DNA from 3 places in the Anoxynatronum sibiricum genome. Region 3 is predicted to be linked to each of the others. Evidence: predicted binding sites of a transcription regulator. Region 3 holds the regulator's gene; each other region holds the start of a gene.
What was found. The regulator NrdR, encoded in region 3, represses ribonucleotide reductase genes. The targets are predictions, from matches to a motif close to CACNANATNTNGTG.
Positions count from the first base shown of each region.

Region 1: the regulator NrdR is predicted to act here: its motif matches at 3,179-3,192, upstream of AAIG11_RS15610 (ribonucleoside triphosphate reductase).
Region 2: the regulator NrdR is predicted to act here: its motif matches at 2,110-2,123, upstream of nrdJ (ribonucleoside-triphosphate reductase, adenosylcobalamin-dependent).

Region 1 is NZ_JBCITM010000023.1:3,497-9,098, forward strand. Features, by position in the region: gene AAIG11_RS15605 (anaerobic ribonucleoside-triphosphate reductase activating protein) at 134-829, opposite strand; gene AAIG11_RS15610 (ribonucleoside triphosphate reductase) at 988-3,135, opposite strand; gene AAIG11_RS15615 (ABC-F family ATP-binding cassette domain-containing protein) at 3,450-5,387, opposite strand; gene murI (glutamate racemase) at 5,390-5,602, opposite strand, start outside.
Region 2 is NZ_JBCITM010000030.1:19,645-25,246, reverse strand. Features, by position in the region: gene AAIG11_RS17175 (TMEM165/GDT1 family protein) at 1-537, shown strand, start outside; gene AAIG11_RS17170 (putative glycoside hydrolase) at 645-1,898, shown strand; gene nrdJ (ribonucleoside-triphosphate reductase, adenosylcobalamin-dependent) at 2,205-4,556, shown strand; gene fusA (elongation factor G) at 4,834-5,602, shown strand, end outside.
Region 3 is NZ_JBCITM010000002.1:300,848-306,449, forward strand. Features, by position in the region: gene der (ribosome biogenesis GTPase Der) at 1-354, opposite strand, end outside; gene AAIG11_RS03455 (DUF512 domain-containing protein) at 359-1,726, opposite strand; gene nrdR (transcriptional regulator NrdR) at 1,741-2,214, opposite strand; gene ftsZ (cell division protein FtsZ) at 2,309-3,412, opposite strand; gene AAIG11_RS03470 (small basic family protein) at 3,574-3,915, opposite strand; gene AAIG11_RS03475 (DUF881 domain-containing protein) at 3,921-4,643, opposite strand; gene AAIG11_RS03480 (DUF881 domain-containing protein) at 4,654-5,388, opposite strand; gene AAIG11_RS03485 (cell division protein FtsQ/DivIB) at 5,375-5,602, opposite strand, start outside.

The sequences.
Region 1 (5,602 bases), on a different contig from region 3:
GTTTCTTTCACTCATTGTGTCATGATCACAGGTTACGTCACATATTTACCCAGTATGGGTCAGGTTATTGACTGCAAAACAAAAAGACACCCGAAAAAGCTGTCCGGGAGTCCTTTCAAAGCGCCTTTCATCACTACAGCCGTATGATCACTTCTTCAAACCATTGCTTCATTTCATCTCGAACGCTTTTTAAAAAGCTTTCTTTATAGGGATGAAAGCAGCCTTTGCCGGCCAGCACATTTTTGCTGTCCCGGAAATTTTGGAGCACATAACGTTTGCTGCCTTTCAGCCAATAGGCGATAGCCAGCAAATCTTCCCGGGAAAGCAGCTCCTGACAGACAGTGGTGCGGAATTCATATTGCTTCAGGTGGGTTCTGATGAGTTCAATACTGCGGTTAATAACGGCTTCATCCATCGGTACGCCGGCAACTGCTTCATAACGCTCTGGAGGTGCCTTGATATCCATGGCCACATAATCCACCAGACCTTCTTTCAGCAAGCGCTCCAACAACTCAGGGTTGGTGCCGTTGGTGTCAATTTTAATCAGGTAGCCCAGTTTTCGAACTTCCACCACCAGGTCATACAGGTCGTCGGTGAGGGTACACTCCCCCCCTGAAAAGACCACTGCATCGATGAGATGGGCGCGTCTTGCCAATTCTTCCAATAGTTGTTTCTGGTCAAGATCTTCTCCTTCCCCTTCCAGCAATTCAGCATTATGACAGTAAGGGCAGCGGAAATTGCACCCCTTTGAAAATAGCACTGTGGATAGCCCGTTGGGATAATCAATCAGCGATGTTTTCTGAATGCCGCCAATGCGCACACGCTTCACCTCGGTTTGTTGGATTGGGTAAATCGTTTTCCTCTTTTCATCCTAAAGCAAAATGGGTGACATGGCAAGAAAAAACGTCATGGCATTAGAAGGGGAGTCCCCCTCAATGGAACTCCCCCTACTCTTAATGGTCTGTCATCGGGCTGGCACGCAGCGCCTTACCCAGCTTTCACAGCGTTTTTTTCCTGTACTGCCTGAGCACTGGCGGTTGCACCTTCCAGGCTTACTTGGGTATCGAACTCCAACCGATCTTTAAACTCTTCTTTTTTTCCTTTGTTCCAGGACTGTACCGGTCGATGGAAGCCCACCACCCGGGTCCAAACCTCTGCCTCGCTGCCGCAGTGGGGGCAGGTGAACTGCTCGCCCTTTAAATAGCCGTGTTCAGAACAGATGCTGTAGGTGGGTGTCAGGGTCATGTAGGGCATGTGGGAATGCTGAAAGCTTCGCTTAATCAGCAGCTTGGCGGTTTCAACGTTCTCGATTTCTTCACCGATGAACCCATGGAACACGGTGCCGCCGGTGTATTTTGTCTGAAGGGGCTCTTGGGCTTCAATGGCTTCAAAAATATCTTTGGTGTGTCCCACAGGCAGCTGGGTAGAGTTGGTGTAATAGGGCTCATTCTCTCCCTGGCTGATGATGCGGGGGTACATGGCTTTGTCGATGCGGGCGAACCGGTAGGAGGTTCCCTCTGCCGGAGAGGCTTCCAGATTCCACAGGCTTCCTGTTTCTTCCTGGAAGATGGAAATCACCCGGTTCATAAACTCCATGATGTCAATGGCAAACTCCTGACCTTCTTCACTGGTGATGTCGACTCCCAGCAGGTTTAGGCAGGCTTCATTCATGCCGTTGAGGCCAATGGTGGAGAAATGATTCTTAAAGTATTCTCCCGTGGAGTCTTTGACGCTTTGAAGATAGTACCTTGAATAAGGATAAAGGCCTGATTCCATGTAGTTTTCCAGCACCAGTCGTTTTTCATCACAGATTTCCCGGGCCAGCTCCATTAGTTCCCGCACCCTTCGTTTGAACTCTTCCGGATTGTTGGTCAGGTAACCAATGCGGGCCATGTTCAGCGTCACCACGTTAATGGAGCCTGTCATGGGATTGGCGCCAAAGAGACCACCGCCCCGCTTGCGCAGTTCCCGGTTATCCAGCCGCAGGCGACAGCACATGCTGCGTATATCCTCCGGTGACATATCGGAGTTGAGGAAGTTGGCGAAATAGGGGGTGCCGAATTTACGGGTCATTTCCATGATGGCATCGGCCACCTCAGACTCCCAGGGGAAGTCGGGGGTGATGTTGATAGTGGGGATGGGGAAGCTGAAAGCCCGCTGGGCCCCGTCACCTTCCATCATCACTTCACAGAAAGCCATGTTGAACAGGTCCATTTCTTTTTGAAACTCTCCGTAGGTCTTATCCATGGAAACACCGCCAATGGTAACCGGCTGATTTTTCAGCATGGGGTGGGGGGCGATATCCAGAGTGATGTTGGTAAAGGGGGTCTGAAAGCCCACCCGGGTGGGAATATTCAGGTTAAACACAAATCGCTGCAGGGCTTTTTTTACCTGGGCATAGTCCAGCTCATCGTAGTAGATGAAAGGCGCCAAATAAGTATCAATGCTGGAAACCGCCTGGGCACCGGCTGACTCCCCCTGAAGGGTGTACAGCAGATTTACCAGTTGTCCCAATGCGGTTTCTAGGTGTTTGGGCGGCTTAGACTCCACTTTTCCCTTGGCTCCCTTAAAGCCTCTGCGGAGAAAATCTTCCATATCCCAGCCACAGCAGTAGGGTGCCAGCAACCCCAAGTCATGAATGTGCAGGTCGCCACGTACGTGGGCGTCCCGCAGTTCTTTTCGGTAGATTTTGTTCAGCCAGTATTTGGAGCTGATGGATTCCACAATGTGGTTGTTCAGTCCCTGGAGAGAGAAACCCATATTGGCGTTTTCATTCACCCGCCAGTCGGCCAGGCTCACGTATTCTTCCACCATTTCTTCTGCATCCATGAACAGGTTTTTAACTTCCCGAATCTCTTCCCGCCGCTTGCGGTAAAGTATGTATGCCTTGGCCGTTTTGGCATGGCCTTCTTCAATGAGCACTTTTTCCACAATGTCCTGAATGTCTTCAACAGACGGTATGCTGGCCCGAAAGGTTTCGTTGAGGATGTCCTCTGCTTTTTTTGCCAGGCTGCCGGCTCTTATTTCATCACTTCCCCCCACGGACTTCACCGCGGCGAAGATGGCATCTTTAATTTTTGTCAACTGGAAATCAGCAATTTCCCCGTTTCTTTTTTGAATCTTGGTAATGGCCACGATCCGTAACCTCCTTTATTTAGTAGCATGCTAAAAATGAATGCACAACATATGGTATATTTTAGCCTATTTTGAAATGATTTCAAAATGCCAAAATCCTTGATTTTACTGTTTTTCTGTCTAATAGCTTCTTCTTTCTCCTTCTCACGAATCATCGGCTTTTTTTCAGCTGATCCCACGATATTTTTCCTTGACATTGGATAAAAACAGTTTTTCCACAAAAGAAGCCCGCTGATTGCAGGCAATTCAAAAGGTCTTTGACAGGAGTTATGTCTAAAGACCTATTTCACATTCAGCTGAAGGGTGGCCCTTGTTTATTGTTCAGCAATGGTTTCCGCTTTTTCTGACAGATATGTCCACCGTTCCAACAGTGCGTCCATTTGCTGTAACAGTGCCAGTTTTTCTGCGGTGGCAGTTTCGAGAAACTGAAAATCGGCGGCTTTTTCCAGCATGGCTTCTTCAAGTGAACTGATGGATTTTTCAAGGGTTACAATGCGTTCTTCGATGGTGTCATATTCCTGTTGTTCTTTATAGGTGAATTTAAGGGGACGTTCTGCTTGGCTTCTTTTCAGTGGTTGATTTGGTGTACCAGCTCTTTTTTCGGTTCTTTCAGCTTCTGCTGCTTTTGCTGCATCACCCAGTTCCTTTTCTCTGGAACGTTGTTCTTTCAGCCATTCGCTACATGAAAGGCCTGTTTCTGTCACGCTGCCATCGGATCCAAATACAATAAGCCGATCTGCCAGACGGTCCATCAAATATCGGTCATGAGAGGCAATGACCACCGTTCCGGGAAACTGGTCAATATAGTCTTCCAGCACAGCCAGCGTGACCACATCCAGGTCGTTGGTGGGTTCATCCAACAGCAGGAGGTTAGGTTCTTCCATAAGGCGCCTTAACAACAACAGGCGACGTTTTTCGCCGCCGGAAAGGGAACCCACTGTGGTCCACTGTTTTTCAGGGGAAAACAGGAATCGTTCCAGCATTTGAGAAGCTGTGATTCGCTGGTTTTGGCTGAGGGTAATCACTTCCCGACCTTCCCGCATGTACTCCAATACTCTTTGCTGGGCATTCAGCTCCTGATTTTCCTGACGAAAAAAGGCCAGACGCACAGTTTCTCCCCGTTCCACAGTTCCTTTTACAGGCTCCAGCTCTCCTGCCATCAGTTTCATCAGGGTGCTTTTGCCACTGCCGTTGGGGCCTGCCAGCCCCACAATTTCTCCGGGCTTCAGCAACAGGTTAAAGTTCTGGATCACCGGCGATTGTCCTTCGTAGGCAACGCTCACCTGTTTCAGTTCCATGACTTTTTTGCCCAGCCGATGAGTTAACACTGGCAAGTCCAGGTTGGTTTCCTGATTTTTTACCAGTGATTCTTCCAAATGATCAAAGCGCTGAATGCGGGCTTTTTGCTTGGTGGTACGGGCTCTGGCTCCCCGGCGAATCCACGCCAGCTCCTGTTTGAAAAGGGTTTGCAACCTTCGCTGGGTGGCCGCCTCTTTGGCCATGCGTTCTTCTTTCTGTGTCAGGTATTCACTGTAGCTTCCACTGTAAAGGGTCAGTGTGCCGTCTTCCAGTTCTCCAATCTGATTCACCACCCGGTCAAGGAAATAGCGGTCATGAGTGACCATCACCAGTGCGCCTTTGCGTTGCTGAAGGTAGGTTTCCAGCCATTCGATCATTTCCAGGTCGAGATGGTTGGTGGGTTCATCCAAAATCAGCAGGCTGGCAGGTCGAATGAGTGCTCCTGCCAGGGCAATGCGCCGCCGCTGGCCGCCGGAAAGGGTCTCCACCCGGGCATGTACATTCGGGAGCCCCAAACGAGTCAAAATCACCCGGGCCTGGGTTTCCATATCCCACGCATTCTGACTATCCATTTGCTGCTGCAGTTCCAGCAAGCGCTGTTGCAATTGGGGTTCATCCGGTTTTTCCTGAAGGCGGTTCAGTGTTTGCTGGTACGCCAGCACCAGGCGGCACTGTTGGTCACCACCCTGAAAGGCGGCCTCCAACACGGTGAGTTCCGGAGAAAGCTGCGGGTCTTGATCCACCATTTGGCATTGAGTGTCGGGGTGAAAGGCAACCTCTCCCGATTCAGGGGTCAGCGCACCTGCCAAAATACGCAACAGTGTGGTTTTTCCGGTACCATTTATGCCGATGAGCCCCAGGCGGGTATCATCGGTAACATGAAAGGTAACGTCTTTCAGCAGCAGTTTAATGCCGTAGTGATGGGTCACTTGGTGTAAGGTAACTTGATTCATCGCTATTCCTCTTCCAGTATGATCTGCATTTGTTTTTCCAATAGTGCCGCAGGCAGCCCCCTCTGAAGGAGCTGCTCATGTAGAATATGTTTCATCTTTTCCCTGGGTGCCAACCCTGAAGCAGAAGTCATCAGGTGAATACGGGCTGTGGACGCATGTTTCTCCTGTTCATTGGTGGCAGGGAGCAACCGAAGGGCCTGCCTGACGGTGCCCTC
Region 2 (5,602 bases), on a different contig from region 3:
GTGCGGGTGCACCGGCTGGACCAGACTGCACTGAAAGACGTGGCAGTTATTTTAAAACTTGACTTGGAACAAATAAGGCATTCGGTGGACCGGATATGCAATGATAAAGCTGCCTGTGCAAGCTGTGGTCAAGATGAATGCCCTGTATTTGAGTTGGAAACACTCATTGAAGAAGCTGTCTCCCGGGAAAACGCCATTTTAAAACAGATGCGGTCACCAAAAATTAAGGTGCTTCGGGAATTTAAACGCCAGCATCTGTACGATACTCTCAAGGTTGTGTACACCACCTGCCGCCACTGCCAACCTCATCATGAGACCTGCGTACTGAATCAGACCCGGCTGGTACTAGAAAAACTTCTGTTTGGTCATTCGCTGGTATTTCAGGGAGACTGGGATCAGTATCTGGAGCAGATCCACCAGGAAGATCATGACTACTACCACAGCCATTTGCAGCACTGGCACGAGACCATTAAAAAAGAAAACCGACGCTGTACCCATGAACTACCGCAACCCCGTGCAGATGCAAAGACCGAATGATCAGCAGGTACATCTTGATGAATACCTGTGGTATAATAACAAAGAATGCATGAATGGAATCGTGACAATAAATGTAATGACAGAGGCATGGGAGGCTGTTAATCGTGATGGGATTCAGGCGGGTAAGCGAACTTGATCAATGGAAACGGCGTTTTATTCTGGGGTTGTGTTTCACCATTACCCTTGGAATCACGGGATGTCAAATGGCGTTTCGTCAGCCGGTTGATGAAACAAGAGCGGTCATGGAAGCCTGGAATGATGAAGCACTGGCAGCCATTCCGATGAAGGGCAGCGACTATATGGTGCAACCTGGCAGCAGTTGGGAGCCCTTTAAAATTTACCGGGAAGTCAAGGGTATTTATATGACGGGCAATACCATTGGGCTTCAATGGCGTTTTGAAGAACTTCTCAATGAAACCAATCAGTCAGTGATTAATGCCTGGGTGGTGGATGTGAAGGATGATCACGGCACGATGACCTATGCATCTGACATCCCCATGGTGAATGATTTGGGGCAGGATGCCCGGGTGAAGGTAAGGGATTTTCAGGAAGCCATGGATATCATGCATTATCATGATATTTACCCCATCGCTCGCATCGTGACATTCAAAGACGTCATTGCTGCTGCGGGAAACCCCCACTGGGCCATTCAGACCCATGAAGGACAGGTGTGGCGGGACCGTAAGCAGGATGCATGGCTGAATCCATACAATCGGGAAGCATGGGACTATCTGGTGGATATTGCCAAGGAAGCGGCTACGCGGGGATTTTACGAGGTTCAATTTGATTATGTGCGGTTTCCCACTGATGGTCCCCGGGAGCAAATTGACTATGGTGAAGCCGGTGAACAGGAAACCATGGCAGAAGCCATTGCCGCTTTTCTGTCTTATGCCCGGGAAGAGCTGAAACCCTATGGGGTGTATGTGTCGGCAGATATTTTTGGTCTGGTGCCGGCGGTCACCGACGATATGCGACTGGGACAGCATTTGGAAACATTGACTGTTGCCACTGATATTCTCTGTCCCATGGCGTATCCTTCCCATTACGCATTGGGTACTTTCGGTGTGGCTGTTCCTGATCTTGAGCCTTATCCCATTCTATATGAAACCATGAAGCGAGCTGTTGAACGGATTGAAGCGATGGAAACAGACGAGCCCAAGGCAGTGTTGCGCCCATGGCTTCAGGATTTCACCGCCAGCTATTTGGGGAGAGGCTATTACCAGCGGTATGGTGTTGATCAGGTTCGTGAACAGATCAAAGGCACCTATGACAGTGGCGTCAATGAATGGCTCCTCTGGAATGCAGGCAATAACTACACCTGGGAAGCACTGCGAGAAGACGTTCCGCGGAATACTCCATAGAAGAAAAGCGCTGGTACTGAAAGATACCAGTGCTTTTTTTAGTGCTAAAAGTGTGTTTGAAAACGGAGAGTCATTCTGCGCTTGCCAGGAAGAAATCGGAATCATGACAGGGACAAATTCCCCGATATTTGGTGAATGGTAAAATGATTGGCAGAATCTGTTTAAACCGAACAATATATGGTATAATCTAACCTGCAGCACAAAGTTAAAACACAACATATAGTTATTGCTTCGGCAAAAAAAGGAAAAGACGGGCATCCTGATCACCCACTCTTTTCAGCTCTAAATCACAAGAGGAGGCGCAAAATGAATATTCGAAAGCGTGATGGGCGATTGATGGCATTTGATATGGGAAAAATCAGCAATGCCATTGAAAAAGCCATGACAGAAACGAAAGGTGGCGTTGATCAACATCTCAGTCACACCATCGCACGCCAGGTGGAAGAAGCAGTGAAAGGCCAGCAGCAGCCGGTTCATGTGGAAAATATACAGGACTTGGTGGAACTGTATTTAATGGACAGTGAGCGAAAAGATGTTGCCAAAAACTACATCATCTACCGGAATGAACGTAATAAAAGCCGGGCGATGCGCCAGGAATCAGACTATCGTGTCATCGGAGACGGATTTGTCAGCAAGTACAAGCATTTGCCCAATCCCATGGCACAGCTGGGCAGCTTTGTCTATTACCGCACTTATTCACGGTGGCTGCCGGAGGAAAACCGGCGAGAATACTGGTGGGAAACCGTTCGGCGGGCAGTGGAATACAACTGCAGCCTGGTGCAAACCACCCGGGAAGAAGCTGAGAAGCTGTATGACAATATCTTTCATCTGAAGCAGTTTCTTTCAGGCCGTACCTTCTGGGTAGGATACACCCCGGTGGCCGAGCATTACCCCATGGCGAACTATAATTGCGCCTTTATTATTGTGGATGCCATTGGAACATTAAAAGAACTGTTTTACCTCCTGATGCTGGGCAGTGGTGTGGGCGCGCGCATTCTGCGGTCTGATGTGGAACAACTGCCTCACATGCGCACCGATTACGAGCTGATTCATAAGGACTATAACCCGGTGCCGCCCTCACTTCGGGAGGACAACACCAGCATGCAGTTCATGCACAACAATACGGTGAAAATAACTGTGGGAGACAGCAAAGAAGGCTGGACTCAGGCGCTGGACCATTTTTTTCAACTATTAACCAACAGTGAATACAAAAAAATCAAAACAGTGATTGTTGACTATGATCATGTGCGCCCCAAAGGTGAAAAACTGAAAAACTTTGGTGGAACCGCCAGCGGTCATACAAGTCTGAAAAACATGTTTGCCAAGATTGATGTGGTGATTCGAAAACGGGGCTGGATGGAAGGAAAAAAGAGGGTAAAAATGCAACCGGTGGATATGCTGGACATCATCAATATCATTGGTGAAAATGTGGTGGTGGGCGGCGTGCGACGCACTGCAGAAATGGTGCTCATTGACCCTGAAGACGCCGACAGCATCCGGGCAAAATCCGAGTTGTACAAAAAGATTGATGGTCAGTGGATTGTGGATCAGGATCTGATTCACCGGCAAATGAGCAATAACTCGATTTACTATGATGCCAAACCGGATCGCGAAACACTTCACTGGCTTTTGGAACAGATGCGCTATTCAGGAGAGCCGGGATTTGTGAATGCGGAAGCTGCACAAAAACGCCGGCCCAACATGAATGGGGTGAACCCCTGCGGAGAAATTCTGCTGGACACACGAGGCGTCTGCAACCTGACCACTATCAATGTATTCGCCTTTGTCAGGGAAGATGGATCTCTTGATCATGAAGGGTTGATGGAAGCCCAGCGCCTCTCAGCACGGGCGGCTTATCGAATGACTTGCGTTGAGCTGGAACTTCCCGGTTGGGATGCAGTGCAGCGCCGTGATAAGCTGGTGGGTTGCAGTCTGACGGGCTGGCAGGATCTGGTGAACGCCCTGAAACTGACAATGGAACAGCAAGTGGAACTGTTGCAATCATTGCGCCAAGCCGCTCGGGAATCAGCAGACCATTATGCCGATGAAATCGGAGAAAACCGGCCACTGCTGGTGACCACTGTTAAGCCTGAGGGAACACTCTCCCAGTTGCCGACAGTATCCTCAGGTGTGCACTACTCCCACTCCCCTTACTATGTCAGGCGGATTCGCGTCAGTGCTCAGGACCCGCTGGTGAAGGTGTGCGAAGATCTTGAGTATCCCGTCTATCCGGAAGTGGGGCAGGACCCGGAAAATTGCACCACCAAAGTGGTGGAGTTCCCGGTGAAGGCTCCGGCAGGTAAAACCAAATCCGATGTCAGTGCCATTGAACAGCTGGAAAACTACCGCATGTTCATGGATCACTATGTGGATCACAACGCCTCCATCACGGTGCATGTGCGGGACGATGAGTGGGAAGCCGTTGAAGAATGGATGTGGAAACATTGGGACAGTGTTGTAGCGGTGAGTTTCCTGTCCTTCGGTGAAAGCTTTTACCAGCTGATGCCCTACGAAAGTATCACCGAAGAAGAGTACCTGAAACGCAGGGATGCCATGAAGCCGTTTATTGCTTCCCTGATCAACCGATATGAAAACCCAAACTTCCGTTTTGATCCCACAGACAGCAGCTGCGAAAATGGCGTGTGTCCCATCCGATAGACAATGATTAACCGTTTGAGCAGGTGTATTGCCGACGTGATCGGCATGGAGCGCCTGCTTGACGTTTTTTGGCCTGAAGCCGCTTAAAAGCAAGACGATTTACCGCCAACAGTCGAAGAAACCAAACGTGCACACCAGCGAATAAGGCAGAATAGTGGTTTAAAAAGAAATATCAAAATAAATTAAAATTTCCTGTCAACAAAAGAAGGATTTTGGCAATTCATCGCGAATACTTCCATATGATTAAAATTCAGCAACTAAACAGGGAGGAACAAGGATGAAAGTGTACGAAGCCGAAAAAATCAGAAACATAGCGCTGCTGGGTCATGGTGGCAGCGGTAAGACAACCTTCTGTGAGGCAGCGCTGTATGCTGCAGGCGTTTCCAACCGGATGGGAAAAGTGGAAGACGGAAACACTTTTTCCGATTTTGATAAAGAGGAAATCAGCCGTAAGACATCCATTAATACCACTGTGATACCTGTTGAATGGAACGGATTTAAAGTAAACCTGATTGACACTCCCGGATATTTTGACTTTGTAGGTGAGGTGCAGGCGTCCATCAAGGCGGCAGGCGGTATGGTGATTTTCATCGATGCCACCGGCGGCATTGAAGTCGGAACTGAAAAAGCCTGGAAAATTGCAACGGATAAAAAGATTCCCACGTTTATTGCCATTAATAAAATGGATCGGGAAAACGTTGACTATGATCAGATTATTGCGGATTTACGGGAACGCTTCGGGAAAAAGGTGGCGCCTTTCCAGATTCCATTGGGATCGGAAGAAACCTTCGTTGGAAATGTGAACGTGGCGCGTATGACAGCCCGTGAGTATACGGGAAAAGACTGCGTTGAAAAACCGATTCCCGATGCATTGCAGGAACAGGCCCAGGAAATGCGGGAACTCTTAATGGAATCAGTGGCTGAAAGTGACGAGGAACTGCTGGAAAAATACTTCGGGGGTGAAGCCTTCACAGAAGAAGAAATTCAGGTGGGCCTTCGAAAAGGTGTCATCGGCGGAGAAATTGTTCCGGTGATATGTGCTTCTT
Region 3 (5,602 bases):
AACTAAAATCACAGGGCGATTGTTTTTGCGTAACAAATCAGCAATTTCCTGGTCCTGAGCAGTAATACCTGCTCTACCATCCACCATAAAAAGTATGACATGGGCCATTTCCATGGCCAATTGTGCCTGTTTTCGCATTTGTGAAGGAATGATCTCACTTGAAGAAGGTTCAAGGCCACCTGTATCAATCAATGAAAACGTATGGTTCAACCATTCCACCTCAGCATATATCCTGTCACGGGTTACTCCTGGAGTGTCTTCAACAATGGAAATGCGGCGTCCTGCCAACCGGTTAAAAAAAGTTGATTTCCCTACATTTGGCCTTCCAATGACGGCCACAATTGATTTTGACATCTTATTATTCACTCCTGCTCTTTGTATTCCTTGCCGAATGTCGCAACATTGTTTTTATCCACTGACTTCCATCCACCTGGCATGGAATCACTTTGATGCCAAGCTGTTGAGAAACATCAGAAACAGTCAGATCATCTAAAAAAACCATTTCTCCATGTTTTAGCATATTTTCTGGAATCATCACGAAATCGCCCAAAAACTCACCTTTTAGGCGTGTAACCAAGTCTTGTCCTGTCACCAATCCACTAACGGTGATTGACGGACCGAAAAATGTATTCGCTACAGGTATCACTTTTACTATAAGACCTTCAACCTTTAGCATCAGCCTTTCAGCCAGCAACATCATAAAAGGTGCTGCAGCTTCTCCAGTAGCAATGGTCATATGAAAAGAGTGTCTTTTGCGAATTAATGGCATTTTCTGCAAAAAAGCTATTGCATCCAACTCAAAAGAAGCCAGCATTCCGACACCATTTTCAAGCTGATAAAAAGCCTCATATGCTGAGGCATCCGGCCATGGTTCTTCTGCTTTAAGATAAAATTCATCCGCAGGATATACCAGCTTTCTGCCCAACTTGTTCTCCCAACGATTCTGCCATTCATGTATTTGCTTCAGCACCTGCCTCGCTTTTGAACCTGTAACAGACTGCAGCGCTGCATTTTTCTGATATTTGGTAATACCTACCGGAACCACTGCAATGCTAATGATACTTTCTGCAAGTGGTTCCATATCTGTTAAGGTTCGATCCAACTCAGAACCGTCATTAAATCCGGGACATAAGACGATTTGAAGATTCATGCGTATGTGATGTTCATGAAACCGCTTGAGAGTTGTCATCAGATTGCCGGCAAATCGATTGTTGAGCATTTGAACCCTTAGCTCTGGGTTTGATGTATGAACAGATATATTTAGCGGACTGATCCTATAACGTATCATTTTGTCGATTTCATCTGGTTTCATATTTGTAAGAGTAATGTAGTTACCTTGCAGAAAAGAAAGTCTGGAATCATCATCTTTCACATATAGTGCTGAGCGCATCCCTGGAGGCATCTGATCAATAAAGCAAAAAAGACACTTATTACGGCATTGGCGGGTTTCAGCCATCACAGGATTTTCAAACTCAATTCCCAGTTCATCATCATAGTCTTTGACAATTTCAAGTACCCATTCACCGCCATCCGCTCTTTGCAGTGTCAGTTCAATATTTTCATCTGCTGTCAAGAATCGATAATCTATCACATCTTCCACCAGGCATCCATTAATGGCTATCAAACAGTCGCCAGCCTGTACGCCCAACTCAGAAGCAATACTCCCTGGCACCACCCGGGAGATGATATTAACTGTTCGCATATCTTCCAATTTTACACACTCCATAACGCCTCAAAAAATCATCGATTGGCAGGTCTTTTTTTTTCGTGCAGTATTTTTGTCAGTTCATCCATGAATGTGTTCAGATCTTTAAACTCCCTATAAACAGATGCAAATCGGACATAAGCCACTTCATCCAGCTTTTTAAGGGCATCCATAACCATCTCGCCAATCTGATCTGTCGCCACTTCTTTTTCCATTTCATTCTGCAAATACTTTTCAATTTGATTGACCAGTGTCTCTATTTCCTTTAATGGAACAGGTCTTTTTTCACAGGCTCGAATCATACCATTTAAAATTTTATTTCTATTGAAGGGTTCACGGTTGCCTGATTTTTTAATGACAATCAATGGAATTTCTTCCACTTTTTCATATGTGGTGAATCTTTTTTGGCAGGCATTACATTCTCTTCTTCTTCGAATGGCTTGCCCTTCATCCGTTGGACGGGAATCAATCACTTTTGAGTCAAACTGGCCACAAAATGGGCAATTCATCCATTTCACCCGCTTTCTTTCATTAATCTCCTATGAATCAAAAAGAAAAGACCTGCCCCCTGCTCTCACGTCTTTTCTTTCGTTAAATGCGTCACTATTTTTTACGTCTAAGAAAAACTGGAATATCCAACTCATCAGATTTTGCGGGCTCTTCAGTTAATTCATCCAGGAGATCCTTCTGTTTTTCTTCTGAGACTTTGGCTGCTTTTGTCTCATTTTGTTTCTTTTGAGAAACACGTTGAGGTTGACCATCAAAACCGGTTGCAATTACCGTAATCTGAATCTCGTCTTTCAGCTCTTCGTTGATCACCGCTCCAAAAATAATATTGGCATCTTCATCTGCTTCTTCCTGAATCATCTGGGCTGCCTCATGCACCTCGAAGAGGCTCAGATTTGAACTGCCGGTAATATTAATCAACACGCCCCGTGCACCATTAATGGAAGTTTCCAGTAATGGACTGTTGATGGCTTGTTTAGCTGCCTCCTGTGCCCGATGCTCTCCTGCTGACCGTCCGATGCCCATATGTGCCAACCCTTGATCAAACATGATTGTTTTTACATCCGCAAAATCACAGTTTACAAGACCGGCATCATCGATCAGATCAGAGATACCCTGAACCCCCTGACGCAGTATATCATCGGCCAGTCGAAATGCTTCAATTATCGATGTTTTTTTCTCAACAACTTCCAAAAGACGGTCATTGGGAATAGTAACCAGCGTATCAACACAATCCCTCAACTGATTAATTCCCTGGTCTGCATGACGCCATCTTCTTTTTCCTTCAAAAGAGAAGGGTTTTGTCACGACACCAACGGTGAGAATGCCCATTTCCCTTGCAATTTCGGCAACAACAGGCGCTGCTCCGGTACCCGTACCCCCTCCCATGCCAGAAGTCACAAACACCATATCAGCACCCTGAAGCAGCTTGCACAGGTCATCCCTGCTTTCCTCGGCTGCCTTTTTGCCTATTTCAGGGTTAGCTCCTGCACCTAAGCCTTTTGTTAACTTTTCACCTATCTGCAATTTCTGTTCTGCGCGGGAGTTCATGAGAGCTTGCTTATCAGTGTTGACAGCAATAAACTCGACACCTTTCATACCGGTTTCAATCATTCGGTTGACTGCATTGTTACCTCCGCCACCAACACCAATTACTTTAATCTGTGCTACATTCTCCATATCCATGTCAAATTCTAACACGAAGTCCCCTCCTCGATCTTCGAATTTATCTTGAACAAAACCTGTTTATCTCATGTTTACATGGTTATTTATTCCACATAAATCTTCTGATTCCTTTGTCTTTTTATTATGGATAACACATCAACCATTCCATTTTTCAGAGAGCACCAGCATCATAATCACTAATGGGTATGTAACCGATTGATAAGGTGACGCCTGATAATTGCAAAGTTTTGGAACAAGCGGCTCCCAAAGGCAAAAATGGCAGCATAGTAGAGGGGAACTCCCAATCGATCACCGATATACGCCAAAAATGCAGCCAGAATTGCGTTGCTAAAAAATCCGGTCACAAAAATTTCAGTATTGAATTTATTTTCCAGGCTCGCTCTCAAGCCCCCGAAAACCGAGTCGAGGGAGGCTAAAATTGCCACAGATATATAGAGAGTAAATGCAGCAGGATAAGTTACTGGTAAGATAACGCCAAGCAGTATTCCCAAAAGTAGTCCAACAAAGGCATAAATCATTTAAATCATTCACCTTCCTTAACTGAAACGTATTGTAGCTGACGCTGGCCATGATACCGTGGAATACGTACTCGTTCACTGACATGAGATTCAACTCTCAAACCAAAAACCTCTTTCAGCTCCCAGGCATATGTGTTGGGTGCTTTAATCGCTGCATTGAGCAAATCGTAATTTCCAATGGCTTTAATGACAAAAGGCTGTGCATACGTGAACTGATTGATGGTAATTGTCGCTCCGGCACATTGAATTTCTGATGTGCTTAACACCCGTTGTCCATTGATAGACAGTGCTTCTGCCCCTGCAATTTTTAGATCGTTGATGATTCTCAGCACATCAGCATCATGTACGATGACATTGTTAGGATCCTCACCTTCGTAAAGGTCTCGGTCACTGTCACTCAAAAGCACCATAACGCCGGGTCCTTCCAAATCATAAAATCCACTGTGTATTTTCATGTTTTCTATGTCTTGAACCAATATTTCCTGAATACTTCCATCTGATGCAATAGCCGCTTCATAATTTCGCAGCTTCTCCTCCTGAGCTTCAATGAGCGAAATAATTTGATTTATCTCATCCTGCTCACGTTTAACGGCATTTTGCAAATCACTCATGGTTTTAATGGTAATAAAGCTGTAATCCGACCCAACACTCTTAAACTGAAGTGTGATTAAAAAACCAACCAGCATAAAAGCTGCAATCAGAAACCACTTTTGGGCATTTTTTTTCACATTTATCGCCTCATTGTTGGACTGGTTCCATCGGTGCAGCATATTCAAACTGAAACACCCGCTGATACCGGGGAACCTGCAATTCGTTTTCTTTTCGAACAGTTACCTGAAGATTATAATACTGACGCATCTGCCAGATAATACCATACCGCATATTCAGTGCTGCTTCCAATGTTTCTGGATTTCCAACAGCCTTAATCTCAAAAGGGGGTGATACCGGCGTGTCATTGATGTGAAGTGTGTTTGATGAAAAGTGAATTTCTGTCGTTGCGACATAGCGCTGTTCATTAATGGAAATTGCTTCTGCTCCTGCCGCATTCAAAGTATTGATAAGTTCCAGCAAAATTTCATAATTATACACAATTAAACTCTCATTTTCAGATTGGTTAAATGCTCTTGGTGGATCTTCAAGGTTAATGACAACACCCGGACCAGTACCGGGGAGGTATCCCGCTAACAATTGATAGCGCTCCAGATCATTTTTAAGATTTTTAATCATCAGATTCTCATCTGCTTCCGAAAGCTCATACTCTCGCAGCCGGTTTTCCAAGTCAGTCAGTTCTTCATACAACTGCTCTTTCTCCAGTCGCAACTGTCTTAGTTCAGCAGCCAGCGTCTGTGCCTTCTGAGTTGACAAAAACCCGCCTTCTGACACTTCGCGGACCGATTTTATCTGCATGGCAATTATCAATCCAAGCACACCACAGATAACTGCGATGGCTATTTTACCTTTACGGCTTGTCATCCTCATCCTCCTGACGGGCTCTGTCCTGCACGGTGATGTGACCTTCGTAGCGCATATCAATGATGACACTGTTCATGTTTCTGGTATGCAGTGTAATCAAAGCTTCTTTCAGCGCCAGTACAGAATACGCCGGATTATCCATATAACCGAACAAAGCTTCAATTCCATTAAATGTCACAACTTTTACCTGTCCAGTCTCATCAATATTAATTTC